DNA from 2 places in the Corynebacterium argentoratense DSM 44202 genome. Region 2 is predicted to be linked to the other one. Evidence: riboswitches for the same ligand, from Rfam matches in the RefSeq annotation. Region 2 holds a riboswitch; the other holds the start of a gene.

Region 1 (7,128 bases), 530 kb from region 2:
CCAGTAATGGGAATGAATCACGTCATAATGCAGACCATAATCCTCCGTCGCCTGCACAATACCCCCCGCAAAAGCCGCCAACTGAGTCGGAAGATCCTCCTTATCAAGCCCCTCATACGGGCCCGCAACCACGTTAAACACCCGGAAATTCTCCGCGACGTCAACAACCCGACCCTGACTAGGCCGCGTCGCCCGAGTAAACACATCCACCTGCACACCCCGCCGGGCCAACTCAACCGCCGTCGAATACACGTACACGTTCATCCCACCGGCATCACCCGAACCCGGCTGCTGCAAAGGGGACGTATGCATAGAAATCATGGCCACGCGCATGCACACCACCCTAAACCACCGACTCGACTAGACTCGTTTCGGGTTAACAAAGGAAAGGGCTCTCCCATGACGGACACCGCACACGCAGCGAACCTCAACAGCAACAGGCCATGGTTGCAGCACTACCCCGAGTGGGTGCCGCACAACCTCGAATACGGCGACACCACCCTGCTCGACGTCTACGACAACAACCTGGCACTCAACGCGGACAAACCCGCCACCTACTTCTTCGGCAAAACACAAACCTATGCCGAACTGGACAAACAAGTCCGCCGCGCTGCCTCCGGCCTGCGCGCATTTGGCGTCCGCCCCGGGGACCGCGTCGCCATCCTGCTACCCAACTGCCCCCAGCACCTCGCCGCGTTCTACGCCGTACTCAAACTGGGCGCCACCGTCGTCGAACACAACCCCCTGTACACCCCGCACGAACTCGAGTACCCCTTCAAAGACCACGGCGCACGCGTCGCCATCTGCTGGGACAAAGCAGCCCCCATGCTCGAAAAACTACGCGGAATCACAGATTTGGAAACCATCATCAGCGTCGACATGACGCTAGCGATGCCCAAAACCCAACAATTCGCGCTCAAACTACCCATCCCCGCCGTACACAAAGCCCGCCAAAAGCTCACCGGCGACGCCCCCAACACAGTGCCGTGGGAAATCCTCCTCGGCAATGCCATCGGCGGTGACGGACGCGACGTCACCACCCCGGACGACGTTACGATCGACACCACCGCACTCATCCTTTACACCTCCGGCACGACCGGTGTCCCCAAGGGCGCACAGCTATCCCACGGCAACCTTTTCGCCAACATCCAGCAAGGCAAAGCCTGGGTACCTGGACTGGGCGAAAAGAGCCAAGAAATCCTGCTGGCCGCACTGCCGATGTTCCACGCTTACGGCCTCACCATGACAGCCACCCTGGGCGTCTATGTCGGCGGCGAGATTGTCCTCCTGCCCGCCCCCGACCTGCGGCTGATCATGAAAATCATGAAGAAGCACACCCCCACCTGGCTGCCAGGCGTGCCAGCCATTTACGAACGCATTGTTGACGCCGCGGAGGAAAGCGGCATCGACATCTCCGGCATCCGCAACAGCTTCTCCGGCGCATCCACCCTGCCCGTCCGCACCGTGGAACGCTGGGAGCAATTCACCGGCGGCCGCCTAGTCGAAGGCTACGGCCTGACCGAAACCTCCCCCATCATCGTCGGAAACCCGATGAACGATGACCGCCGCCCCGGCTATGTTGGTGTGCCTTTCCCCGACACCGATGTGCGCATCGCCAACCCCGACAACCTAGACGAAACACAGCCCTACGGGATGGAAGGCGAAGTGCTGGTTCGCGGACCGCAGGTCTTCCAGGGCTACCTCAACCAGCCTGACGCCACTGAAAAGTCCTTCCACGGCGAGTGGTACCGCACAGGGGATGTCGGCGTGATGGAAGAAGACGGCTTTATCCGCCTGGTGGCGCGCATCAAGGAGGTCATCATCACCGGTGGCTTCAACGTCTACCCCCTTGAGGTGGAGGAAGTACTGCTCGACCACCCAGACATTGAGGACTGTGCGGTCGTCGGTTTGCCCCGCGAAGACGGCTCCGAAAACGTGGTCGCAGCCATCACTTTGGTAGAGGGTGGTGCTCTTGATCCTGATGGGTTGAAGGAATACTGCCGAGAATTGTTGACTCGCTACAAAGTTCCGCGGACATTCTACCACTTTGAGGAGTTGCCTCGCGATCAGATGGGCAAGATTCGGCGCCGTGAGGTGCGGGAGCAGCTGGTCGCCCGCTTGGAAAAGAAGAAGCGCTAGCCTGCCCGCGACCAGGGCTTTGGGAGAATAGAGAGGTGCTATTCTCCCAAAGAATCCCCCACACACCCCAACCTTGTGCAAATAGACCACCCCTAAACGCACAAAGAACCCCAGTACCCGCGTTTTGTCAGTGATTCACTAACAAACTGGTCCGCACCAGCTGGTCGGATCAGTTCCCTACAGGAGGCGTCGTCTGTGTCTTCAACGATGTCAAAGGCACGTACACAGTGCCTCCCTTCGCCTCAAATTCTTCCGACTTTTCCCGCATCCCTGCCTCGATAGCTTCAACGGAATCAAGGCCGTGCTCGGCGGCATAATCACGCACGTCCTGGGAGATTCGCATCGAGCAGAATTTGGGCCCGCACATGGAGCAGAAGTGAGCAGTCTTCGCTGGCTCGGCGGGAAGGGTTTCATCGTGGAATTCGATTGCGGTGTCCGGGTCCAGCGCGAGGGCGAATTGATCGTGCCAGCGGAACTCAAAACGTGCCTTGCTCAGCGCGTCGTCGCGTTCCTGTGCACGGGGATGCCCTTTGCCTAGGTCGGCTGCGTGGGCGGCGATCTTGTAGGTGATCACACCGGTTTTGACGTCGTCTCGGTTGGGCAGACCCAGGTGTTCTTTCGGGGTGACGTAGCACAGCATGGCGGTGCCAGCTTGCCCGATGATTGCCGCGCCGATGGCGGAGGTGATGTGGTCGTAGCCTGGTGCGATGTCGGTGGCGAGGGGGCCGAGGGTGTAGAAGGGGGCGTCGTGGCACCACTCTTCTTCCCATTCGACGTTGACTGCGATTTTGTGCATTGGGACGTGGCCGGGGCCTTCGATCATGACTTGGCAGCCGCGGGAGCGGGCGATGAGTGTGAGTTCGCCGAGGGTTCGTAGTTCGGCGAGTTGGGCTTCGTCGTTGGCGTCGGCGATGGAGCCGGGGCGGAGGCCGTCGCCGAGGGAAAAAGTGACGTCGTAGGAGGCTAGGATGTCACAGAGCTCGGCGAATTCGGTATAGAGGAATGATTCGCGGTGTTCTTTGAGGCACCAGGCTGCCATGATGGAGCCACCGCGGGAGACGATGCCGGTTACTCTGTGTGCGGCTAGGGGGATGTATCGCAGTAGTACTCCGGCGTGCACTGTCATGTAGTCGACGCCTTGTTCGCATTGTTCGATGATGGTGTCTTTGTAGATTTCCCACGTTAGTTTGGTGGGGTCTCCGTTGACTTTTTCTAGTGCTTGGTAGATCGGTACGGTGCCGACGGGTACGGGGGAGTTACGTAGGATCCATTCGCGGGTTTCGTGGATGTCGGCTCCGGTGGATAGGTCCATGATGGTGTCTGCGCCCCAGCGGGTTGCCCACACCATTTTTTCTACTTCTTCTGCGATGGAGGAGGTTACGACGGAGTTGCCGATGTTTGCGTTGATCTTGACGGCGAATTTTTTGCCGATGATCATCGGTTCTATTTCTGGGTGTTTGTGGTTGGCGCAGATCACGGCGCGGCCTGCGGCGACTTCTTCGCGGACTTCTTCTGGTGTGAAGCCTTCGCGTGCTGCGCAGAAGGCCATTTCTGGTGTGATGATGCCGGCACGTGCCCAGGCTAGTTGTGTGGGTACTTTGAGTTCTGGGTGTTCATTGCTTGCTGGTGCTGGGGCGGGTTTGGGCCAGCTGTCGCGGACTTTTTCTAGTCCTGTGTGTAGGTCGAGTTGGGGGTTTTCCAGGGTGTATGGCCCGGAGGTGTCGTATACGTCGAAGTGTTCGCCGTTGGTCAAATCGATGCGGCGGGCGAGGATGTTGAGGGTGAGCCCTTCGAAGTCCACTTGGTTGTAGATTTTGTGGCTGCGGTAGATGGGGCCTGTTGTCAGTTGCCCTGGGGCGGGTGGTGCTGACTTGGTGGATTGCTTGGTTTTTGGGGTGCGTGAGGACACACCTTCTCCTTCCTACGCCGGCATTACCCGGACAGGTTCAAGCGGTCGGCACTCCTGGCGGCTGTTGTTAGCGGCCTGTGGCTTGTGCCCTCTCAGCGAAGCATGGTTCGCTCCCGCGGTGGGTGGACTTTTCTAACCTATCAAAATCCGACCCATACTGGTTCGGGTTCTAGGTGCACCCCGAAAATATTGTTGACGCCGCGTTGGACATCGCGCGCCAAAGCGACGACGTCTGCAGCGGTGGCGTCGCCGCGGTTGGTGAGGGCCAGTGTGTGCTTGGTCGATAGTCGAGCGGGTGCGCCCTCCCCTGGGTAGCCTTTTGTGAACCCGGCCTTGTCGATGAGCCATGCTGCGGATAGTTTGTAGCCGCCATCTACTTCGAAGCAGGGCATTGTGGCGTAGGTGTCGTCTGGTACGTGGGCGGCGATGCATTCGCGCACCTGCTTAATTGACGCGGCGTCAACAATGGGGTTGGTGAAGAAGGATCCGGCGCTCCAGGTGTCGTGGTCGTTTGGGTCGACGACCATGCCTTTGCCGCGGCGTAATCCAAGGACGGCGTCGCGCACTTGGGCTACGGGGCATCGCGCACCGCTGCCTTCTTGCTCTGTGACGCCGAGGGTGCGGGCCAGTTCGCCGAAGCGGAGCGGTGCCGACAATCCATCCGCGCTGAGCTGAAATTCGACTTCCACGACGACCGCGCGACCTGTGAATTTTAGGTTCGAGTAGCGATAGGCCAGGTCCAGTGCCTCGGGCTCTACCCACTCCAGCTCGCCCGATGTGCGGTCGTAGAGCCGCACCCGACGCAGCACGTCCGACACCTCGACCCCGTAGGCGCCGACGTTTTGCACGGGGGTAGCCCCCACGCTTCCGGGGATTCCCGACAAGCATTCCAGGCCGCCCAAGCCACGGTCGACTGTCTGCGCGACTAGGTCGTCCCAGACGACGCCGGCTTGGGCGCGCACGTACACCGGCCCGTCGCCCGCAGAGGTGTCGCAAGCATCAATCTTGACGCCGCGATTGTTCAGCACCACAGCGACCATCGCGACGTCATCATCTGACACGAGGAGATTCGAACCCCCACCCACAACCAACAGCGGTACCGAATGCTCATCCAGCAGGCCTACGACCTGGGCAATCGATTCGGTGGTGTTGCATACTACGCATGCCAGTGGCCGGCCACCGACACGCAGGGTTGTCAGCGAAGCAAACGTTGCCTCCTGCACATCGACGCCGTCGAACGCTCGAAGGCGCGCCATGAGGTCCGGGGTAAGTATCTCAGACATGCATCTAACGGTAGTCTGTTGTCTATGACTTCTCGCGCACAGCACACCGTGACGATCAACCACCCCGCGAATAAAGTGCACGCCGCACTGACCAACGCGGACTACTGGGCTTACAACGTAGCCAACCTCTCCACCGAAGCTGGCGAGGTTCATTCCTTCGACGGCAACGAGGCCGTCCTGTACGAAATCATGCCGATGGACCTTCTGCCGGAGGCCGTGCGCGCCATGATCTCCCAGTCTTTGAAGATCAAGCGCGTCGTCACCGTCAGCGAACTCGATGGGGATTCCTTCACCTTCAATTACACCGCTGATGTGAAGGGCGCACCGGTTGACTTCAAGGGTTCCGTGGCTGCGGCTGGTGCCGACACCACCACTCTGACCTACGACAATGAGGTCAACGTCACCATTCCTTTCATGGGTCCTGCGATTGAGCCGAAGGTTGCGGAAGCACTCGGCGAGCTCGTCGCTAATGAGGGCGCGCTGACCGAAAAGTGGATCTCCGAGAACCTCTAGGCACTGTTTTTTACACGCAGCCCCGCGCACATTGGATTGATTGTGCCGGGGCTGTAGGTTTTTTGGCTTTTTTATCATGGCTGATCACGCACACAATCTTCGGGCGCAGTTCAACGTGACCGCCGGTAAGCCGGTGGGTGTGATTACTCGCGGTACGACCAACACCAATCGGCTTCGCCGCTGCGACCGGTGGATGCGCACTGACCCTGCGGTAATAGCTGCTTTGCGTTCGGCTGGTACGGACCGTCCGCTGGCGGTGGATGTTGGTTATGGGGCTAGTTACGCCACAACCTGTGAGTGGAAGCGAATGCTGGATTCGAGCCCGCACCGTTGCCCCACGGGCCGCCGCTTTGATGTGGAGGTGGTGGGTTTGGAAATTGATCCTGCCCGGGTGTTGCCGCCGAGAGATGGGGTGCGATTCGAGCTCGGTGGGTTTGAGCTTGCTGGTTATCAGCCTCAATTGGTTCGTGCCTTCAATGTACTGCGACAGTATGACGTCGCGCAGGTTGATGCTGCGTGGCAGACTGTGTGCTCACGTTTGGCACCCGGCGGGGTGTTTGTGGAGGGTACCTGTGATGAGCTTGGTCGGCGCATGGCGTGGGTGTTGTTGGGTGCTGAAGGTCCAAGGTCGTTGACGCTGGCGTGGGATCCATGGGATGTGGGGCGGCCGAGTGAGCTAGCGGAGCGTCTACCGAAGGCACTTATTCATCGGAACGTAGAGGGTGATACGGTGCGCGAGCTTCTTGACGAGGCGGATGCTGCGTGGGATCGCGCGGCACCTTTCGCTGCTTTCGGGCCACGAGTGCGCTGGTTTGAGGCCCGAAAGTCTTTGAGATGGCCACACACGCCACAGCGCAGACTACTTCGGGACAATTGGCTGACAGTCCCCTGGTCGTTTTAGTGTGCGGCCGGACTCAGGACCTCACCCGTACATACCATGCGGCAGAAAATCAAGGGAAGTATGAACAAGATAGAATTTTCCATCGCCCCCGCGGCGACAACTGATACAACTGCTGTCACTGCGCGGCGTAATCATGGTGGGACGGGCAGTGGAACCTCCAAGACAGCTAATTAGTTTTGCTTGAAAAGCAGCCTAGCGAACAATGATGTCCCATAACATAGAATCCATAATATTGTGAACTATTTCATAAAAGTGAACGCGCGGGGCGATCCACATCTGCGTTTGCCGCCGCGATCGGGGCTGTTTAGAGGCTAGGGTGGAACGCATGAAAAAAGTTACCGCTGTGTTCGCAGCCCTCCTCGTCCTGGCCGTCGTACTGTTTG
Region 2 (7,128 bases):
CACTGGGTCGCCAGGCATGAGAAACACCATGGCATAAATCAATAGGGTGGCACCGAAGAAGACCGGGATCATCTGTAGCAACCGGCGGCCGACATAGCGAAGCATGTACACCCCTTCCTCTCATTGATGGCTTAGGAACGGCATTTATCTTAACTGACGATGACTCAGATAAAGCCATCGGATCAGATTATGTAAACACCGCAAAGATCTTCTAAAGATCTGTAGTTAACATACGAAAAACCCCAACAGGTCAGTGCAGACTTCCCAGTGAACTGGTTGTTTGCGCTGCACCGGTCGGGGCTTTTCCTTCCACTTGGCACTTCCGCCAAGCTTGGAATAACTCACGCAGAAATAATTATTACTTCTTGGTGATGCTGTAGTACTCGGGGACGGACTTCCAGTTGAAGACGACATTGTCGACGTTCTCGGACCAGCCACCGTTAACGTTGGAGTACCACAGCGGGATAGCAGGCAGGTCCTGGAAGAGGATCTCCTGGCCTTCGTTGTAGAGCTTGCTGGACTCTTCAACACTGTCCGCGCCCGCAGCCTTCTTCATCTGTGCGTCGAATGCTGCACTGCTGTAGTCACCATCGTTGGAGGATGCACCCGTGGTGTACAGCGGAACAAGGAAGTTACCGAGGCCCGGGTAGTCAGCCTGCCAGCCGGTACGGAAACCGGTCTGGATGGTGCGGTCCTTCACCTCGTTGCGGAAGGACTTGAAGTCGGGCATCGGCTTGCCCTGAGCATCAATGCCAAGGGTGTTGCGGATCGAGTTGGTCACCGCATCGACCCAGCCCTGGTGGCCACCATCGGCGTTGTAGGCAATCTCGAAGCTGCCGCTCCACGGGGAGATTGCATCTGCCTTCTCCCACAGCTCCTTAGCCTTCTCCGGGTTGTACTGGAGAACATCGTGACCCTTCAGGTCCTTGTCGTAGCCAGCGATGACCGGGGAGGTGAAGTCCTTAGCCGGGGTGCGGGTTCCGTCGAAGATCTTCTCGGTGATCTCGCTGCGGTCAAAGGCCATGGACAGAGCCTGGCGACGAAGGTTGCCTTCCTCGCCGCTGAAGTGATCGAGGCGCTCCGGAACGGTGAAGGACTGGAACACAGCAGCAGGCTGGTTGACTGCACGGCCATTGAGCTCGGACTCGTAGGTCTTGAATGCGGAATCCGGAATAGCGTCGATAACGTCGAGGTTGCCAGCAAGCAGGTCGGTGTACGCGGCGTCGATCTTTGCGTAGAAGCGGAAGTCAATGCCGTCGTTCTTGGCCTCGCGAGGGCCTACGTACTCGGGGTTCTTTACCAGCAGTGCGGATGCATCGTGGTTCCACTCTTCGAGGACGTAAGGTCCGTTACCGATCGGCTTCTGGCCGTATGCCTCGATGTCATCGAATGCGGAATCGTGCATCGGGTAGAAAGCGGAGTAGCCGAGGCGCAGCGGGAAGTCAGCCTCCGGCTGAGTGAGCTCGACAGTGAAGGTGTAGTCATCCACAACCTTCAGGCCTTCCATCTCCTTCACACCCTCGGCGTAGCCCTTGATGGGCTCGAAGAAGGACGCTGCCTGGAGAGAATTCTCCACAGCGTAGTTCCACGCCTTAACGAAGTTCTCAGCCTTCACCGGGGAACCGTCAGAGAACTTAGCGTCCTTGCGAAGGGTAATGGTGTACTTCTGGGAGTCTTCGGTCTCGATCTTCTCTGCGACCTCGTTGTGCTCTTCGCCCTTCGCGTCGTAGTAGACGAGACCCGAGTAGAGCATGTCGATCGGGCGACCGCCACCGTTTTCAGTGGTGTTTGCCGGAACGAGGGGGTTCTGGGGTTCAGAACTGTTGACGATGATGTAGTTGTCGCCGCCGCCAGAGCTGCCGTCACTCGAGCAAGCTGCGAGACCGAACATCAGCGCTGCGGACATAGGGATTGCCAGGTACTTCTTCATCGTCACGTTGACGCTCCTCCTTGAGGTGAACTTGATATCGCCCCACCCAGCAACCGCGACAAACCCCGAGCGTCGGTATTGAAGAACGCTGAATATTTACTGTGCGGCCACTGTGTGGGGAGTTGCTGACTATCTTAACTGTGACGGAGGTTAAAAAAGCAACTTTCAACGGGGTGGGTTATCAAATTGTGATCAAACCTCCCCCACCGCCTCCCCCACCACGTACCCCATCCCCAAGAAAAGAAGGCACTAGGCGCTAGACGAGCCCAAGTTCAAAAAATCATAAGAACCGGTGACCACAGCCACAGCAATGCTGATCGCCGCAACAGCGATGGCAACACACACCGCCGCGACGTCAGACATTCCCACCGTTGACGGGCGCGCCCACGTCCGTTTCCCTGGAGCACCAAAACCACGGGCATCCATCGCCGTCGCTAATTTATCGGCACGGCGCAACGCAAGAACCAACAAAGCAAAAACCATGGTGAACGCGCGGAAAATGCGACCATCATTAGCCAAACCACGGCTGCGACGCGCACGCCCCAACGCCTGCCAATCCCGCCGGAACAGCCCCACCATCCGAACAGCAGACACCGCACCAATCACAAAACGCGCCGGAAAATGCAACACCTGGGCCAAGCCATCGCCCAAACGCGTGGAATCCAGAGTGCGCGCAACGATAATCACAGGCAAACTCACCGCCAGCATTCTCACCATGATCGCGGCGGCAAGCATCAGCGAATTATCAGTCACGTGCGCATAAAAGAAAGAGAAATACTCATGCCCACCCCGCTTGCCGTACAACGCCATCGATAGGCCCGCCACCGGCAGCACCGCAAACACGGGCCACGCCGTCTTCGCTAGCTGGACAAGACCGACGCCACACAGCGGAGCCAGCGCAACGACAAACGCTAGGCACACAGCAGCCGACACAACGTCGACACTAAACAACAGTGGGGTCGTTAGCAGCATCACCGCGATGAGCCGAACAACCGGGTTGACCTTCTCAAGCACATTCATCGCGCAGCCTCCAGATTCCAGCGCTGGTCCCCCATCAATTCAATAAACAAGGGATCATGCGTGATGGAAATAACCGCCGAGCCCGCGCGCGTCAGGTCCCTTAATAGCTCCACGAGCTCGAAAAATGTGCGACGGTCCTGACCGAAAGTGGGTTCGTCCAGAATGACAATCGATGGTTTTGCCATCAACGCCGTCGCCACCGACAGACGCCGCTTTTGTCCACCCGACAAGGTGAAAGGATTGGCATGCTGCAATTGCTCCAGGCGCAATCGTTCAAGCAATGACGCCGCCTCGGCCTCTGCCGCCACACGATGTTGGCCGTCCAAGCGCTTCAGGTAGGATTTCACCCCACCGAACTGGCCGAAGAAGCGGGCAAGCCCATCGGGGGGCAGGGTTTGCGACGCCGCAGCCAACAAAAGTTCTTCCCTCACAGTGGGGGCCATGAATTGGTGCTCCGGGTCTTGGAACACAAAACCTATTCGCCGCGCCAGGGCCCGCGAGCTCCATTGCTGCGGCGGGCGCTTGTATTCTTTGACCTGAATTGTGCCAGCTAGGGGTTCTAATAGGCCGGCTAGAGTCAGCGCCAATGTCGTCTTGCCAACCCCATTGACACCCGTAATCACCGTGGAGCTACCCGCGAAAACCTCTAGATCAAGACCACTAGTGTCCGAGGAACACCGGGCGGTAGAGCACTGCACAACAGTGCCCATGGGAGCATCTATTGCCCACCCAGTGACCAAACCGCGCGCCTGCAACACGGGCTGTTCCTTCATATCCCCGGCAGACTGCTCGTGGACGACAGGCATTCCAGCATCATCGCCACGGTTCTCGTCATAGGCTTCAGGAACCCAAATGCCGATACGCCGCAAAAACTCGGAAGAACCCACCAAAACATCCTCGGGGGAACCGTCAGCGACCACAGCCCCCGCCCCGTTGCTCTCCGCGGCGTCATCATCGGAACGACCAAGAACAATCACCCGATCTACCTGCGGCGCCCAAATATCCACCCGGTGCTCAACTACCAACAAGGTCGCGCCCGTAGCATCGACGCACCGCTGGACAGCAGCCAGCAAATCCCGCGTGCCTTCCGGGTCTACGTTGGCGGTTGGCTCATCCAACACGATGACGTCCGGCTGCATCGCAATCACACCAGCCAACGCCAGACGCTGCTTCTGCCCACCCGATAGCTCCGAAGTCGGGTGGTCTAGCGGAAGATCCAGCCCCACCATGGACAACGCCTCGGGGACCCTACGCCAGATTTCTTCGCGCGCAACGCCCATGTTTTCGCAACCAAACGCGACGTCATCACCCACCCTGGCGTACATCACCTGCGAGTCAGGATCCTGCAACACCATGCCGACACGACCAGGCGCCGGCGGCTGATCCCCGACGGTCAGCTGACCTTCGAACTCGCCCTCGTCGGGCCCAAGAACCCCCGCAACCGCAGCCAACAAAGTCGATTTTCCCACACCAGAGGCACCAACAAGAAGTACCCTCTGCCCAGCAGGAATATCAATATTGACGCCGCGGAAAGCAAACTGTTTGCGCGTGGAATGACGAAAACCTAAACCACGCGCGACAATGCGGTCACCCACGGAAGCGCTACACCGTCTTCATGCGTTCGCGACCAGCAGGGAACTTGTCCAGCGCACCAGTCTGAGCCAACGCACGAACCAAGAAGAAGGACAGCAGACCAGCCAAAATAGCGCCAGAAATCATCGAGGTAATGCCGTAAATGACGTTGAATTCGATCGACTTCGCCAAGTTGCCGTACATGAACAGCTCAAGAATGACAGCGCCCAGCCCTGCCCCGGCACCCGCCAGCATCGCGACACCGGCACCAAATCGGCGGTACGCGAAAATCAAGAAGATCAATTCGGCGCCCAACCCCTGGGCAAGACCCGAGTACAACACGCCGATGCCCCACACGCTGCCCAAAGAAGCAGACACACTGGCGGCAAGAAGCTCACCGATAAACGCGGCGCCCGGCTTGCGAATAACAAGCATCACCATCGGGCCACCCAACAGCCAAATACCCAACGCCAAGCCGTGGAGGCCCGGAGTCAGGGCAGACAAGCTGTCGCCCCAAATGACGCCGACGGTGTTCCACACCCAGAAAATCAGGCCAATAGCAACAGACAATACGCACGCCACGATGATGTCAATAGCCCGCCAGGATCGGCGCGGCGTTGCGCCAAACTGCGGCTGTGTTGAGGGTTGTGCGGAAGGTTCAGAAGACGCGAAAGACATAGTGGTTTCTCTCTCCCTATCGCCGGTATTAACCGGATCAGGTTCGGACGGTTTAGGCTCTCAGCCTCCAAGGAGGCACCCGTGGACGTTTAAAGGTTAGCACGTCCAAACCCGCAACCTAATTGGTGGCCGTGGCCTCCCCCATCCGCGTGAGTATGGGCGGTAGCAACCTGCACACAAGTAGACTGAACCGCATGAGCACCACATCCAGCACCCCAGCCCCTGCCCGTGTGCGCAGCAACCGCGTACACACACCATTGACACTGTGTGCTGCCACAACAGCCGCCCTCGCCGCAGTGCTAACGCTTTCTGCGTGTTCTTCCAACGATGGGTCGGCGGACGCCTCTTCTGTCGCAGATGCCGCTGTCACGGCGTCGCCTTCGTCTTCATCCAGCACCCCCGCCGCCGCTGCAGCCGTTGCACCGTGTGCGGCCCACAACCTTGTCGGCACCATCGAACAGGTCCAAGGGGCCACAGGTTCCACCATTATTGACGTGTCCCTGCGCAACGACGGCCCCTCGTGCACTGTCGCGGGCTTCCCTGGCGTGAGCTTGATAGACGTGGATGGATCCCAGATTGGCGCCGCTGCTGACCGCGAGCCAGCCTCTGCTACCCCGCAGTCATTGACGTTGGCCACGGGAGACGCGGCGTCATTTAGCGTCCGCAGCACCAACGCGTTGGCCTTCGATCCGAAAGAATGCAACACGATCGACTCCACCGCTTTGAAGGTTTACCCACCCGGGGATACCGAGTGGGTTACCCTACCGCTGACTGTCGCAACCTGCGGAAATGAGCAAATCCACACGCTATTTACCGGGATGGTGCGTTAAATGGCGGGGGGCCTCGCGGCGCTTCTTGATGACGTCGCGTTGATCGCCAAGGCAGCTTCCGCCAGCGTGGATGACGTGGCTGCGGCCACTGCCAAAACCTCGGCTAAGGCCGCTGGTGTCGTCATCGATGATGCCGCCGTCACCCCGCAGTTCGTGCACGGGGTGACTCCCGCGCGCGAGCTTCCGATTATTTGGCGCATCGCTAAAGGTTCACTTTTTAATAAAGCGATCATTATTTTGCCAATCGCCTTGGCCTTGAACTATTTTGCCCCCTGGGCTTTGCCGCCGTTGCTGTTGATCGGCGGCCTATTTTTGTCCTTTGAGGGCGCGGAAAAAATACTTGAAGCAGTGGGGTTGCTCAAGCACCACGATGATGACGCCGCGGATACCCCCATCGCCGCGCAGGAACCTGCAAGCGCCAAGGAGCAGGAAAAGTCGCTGGTAATGGGCGCGATCCGCACGGATCTGATTCTGAGCGCCGAGATCATGATCATCTCCCTAGCTGAGGTAGCTCAGCGCTCCCTGGGTATTCAGATCGCTGTGTTGTTAGCTGTGGCTCTGGTGATCACCGCTGGTGTGTACGGCGTTGTCGGAGTGTTGGTCAAACTCGACGATATTGGATTAAGAATCTCGACACGCCCCAAGGCGAGCGGGTTTGGCGTTCATCTCGGCAGGGTGATGGTTCGGGCCATGCCGATAATCCTCGAGATCCTGTCCAAAGTTGGCACATTTGCCATGCTGTGGGTGGGCGGGCACATTGCCATCCATAACTTGCACGAGCTCGGCGTGGATGGGCCGCATCATGTTGTTGAGTGGTTGCTGCACGCGACGCACGCAGCATCGGTAGGCGCGGCGTCATGGGTAGTGGACACATTGGCTTCCGCGGCATTTGGCCTGGTGGTCGGTGCGATCATCACCGCAGTGGTGGTGGCACTAAAAGCGCTCGTATCGAAGAAATAAACACGCTGTTTAACAGGAAAAAGGGTTAGCGCCATCATGGGCATTGCCGTAGACCGCATTGCCATCGAACAGGCCCTTATGTTCGCCGAAGATGCTCGACTAGCTGAGCTCGTTCGTCCTATTCTCGACAGAATGCTC

Evidence for each region. A riboswitch is a leader RNA that binds a small molecule or an ion and turns the genes downstream of it on or off. The one in region 2 is predicted to bind thiamine pyrophosphate.
Region 1: another riboswitch for thiamine pyrophosphate. It lies ahead of thiC (phosphomethylpyrimidine synthase ThiC); the one in region 2 lies ahead of CARG_RS03515 (ECF transporter S component).

What each region holds. Positions count from the first base shown of each region.
Region 1 covers NC_022198.1:165,622-172,749, reverse strand. Annotated here, with positions in the region: gene mshA (D-inositol-3-phosphate glycosyltransferase) at 1-333, opposite strand, end outside; gene CARG_RS00850 (long-chain-fatty-acid--CoA ligase) at 400-2,139, shown strand; gene thiC (phosphomethylpyrimidine synthase ThiC) at 2,309-4,048, opposite strand; TPP riboswitch at 4,041-4,175, opposite strand; gene CARG_RS00840 (UDP-N-acetylmuramate dehydrogenase) at 4,189-5,331, opposite strand; gene CARG_RS00835 (DUF2505 domain-containing protein) at 5,356-5,844, shown strand; gene CARG_RS00830 (methyltransferase domain-containing protein) at 5,921-6,745, shown strand; gene CARG_RS00825 (LmeA family phospholipid-binding protein) at 7,071-7,128, shown strand, end outside.
Region 2 covers NC_022198.1:700,488-707,615, reverse strand. Annotated here, with positions in the region: gene CARG_RS03535 (ABC transporter permease) at 1-105, opposite strand, end outside; gene CARG_RS03530 (peptide ABC transporter substrate-binding protein) at 359-1,936, opposite strand; gene CARG_RS03525 (energy-coupling factor transporter transmembrane component T family protein) at 2,180-2,950, opposite strand; gene CARG_RS03520 (ABC transporter ATP-binding protein) at 2,947-4,545, opposite strand; gene CARG_RS03515 (ECF transporter S component) at 4,553-5,200, opposite strand; TPP riboswitch at 5,197-5,293, opposite strand; gene CARG_RS09600 (DUF4232 domain-containing protein) at 5,395-6,030, shown strand; gene CARG_RS03505 (DUF808 domain-containing protein) at 6,031-6,990, shown strand; gene CARG_RS03500 (hypothetical protein) at 7,027-7,128, shown strand, end outside.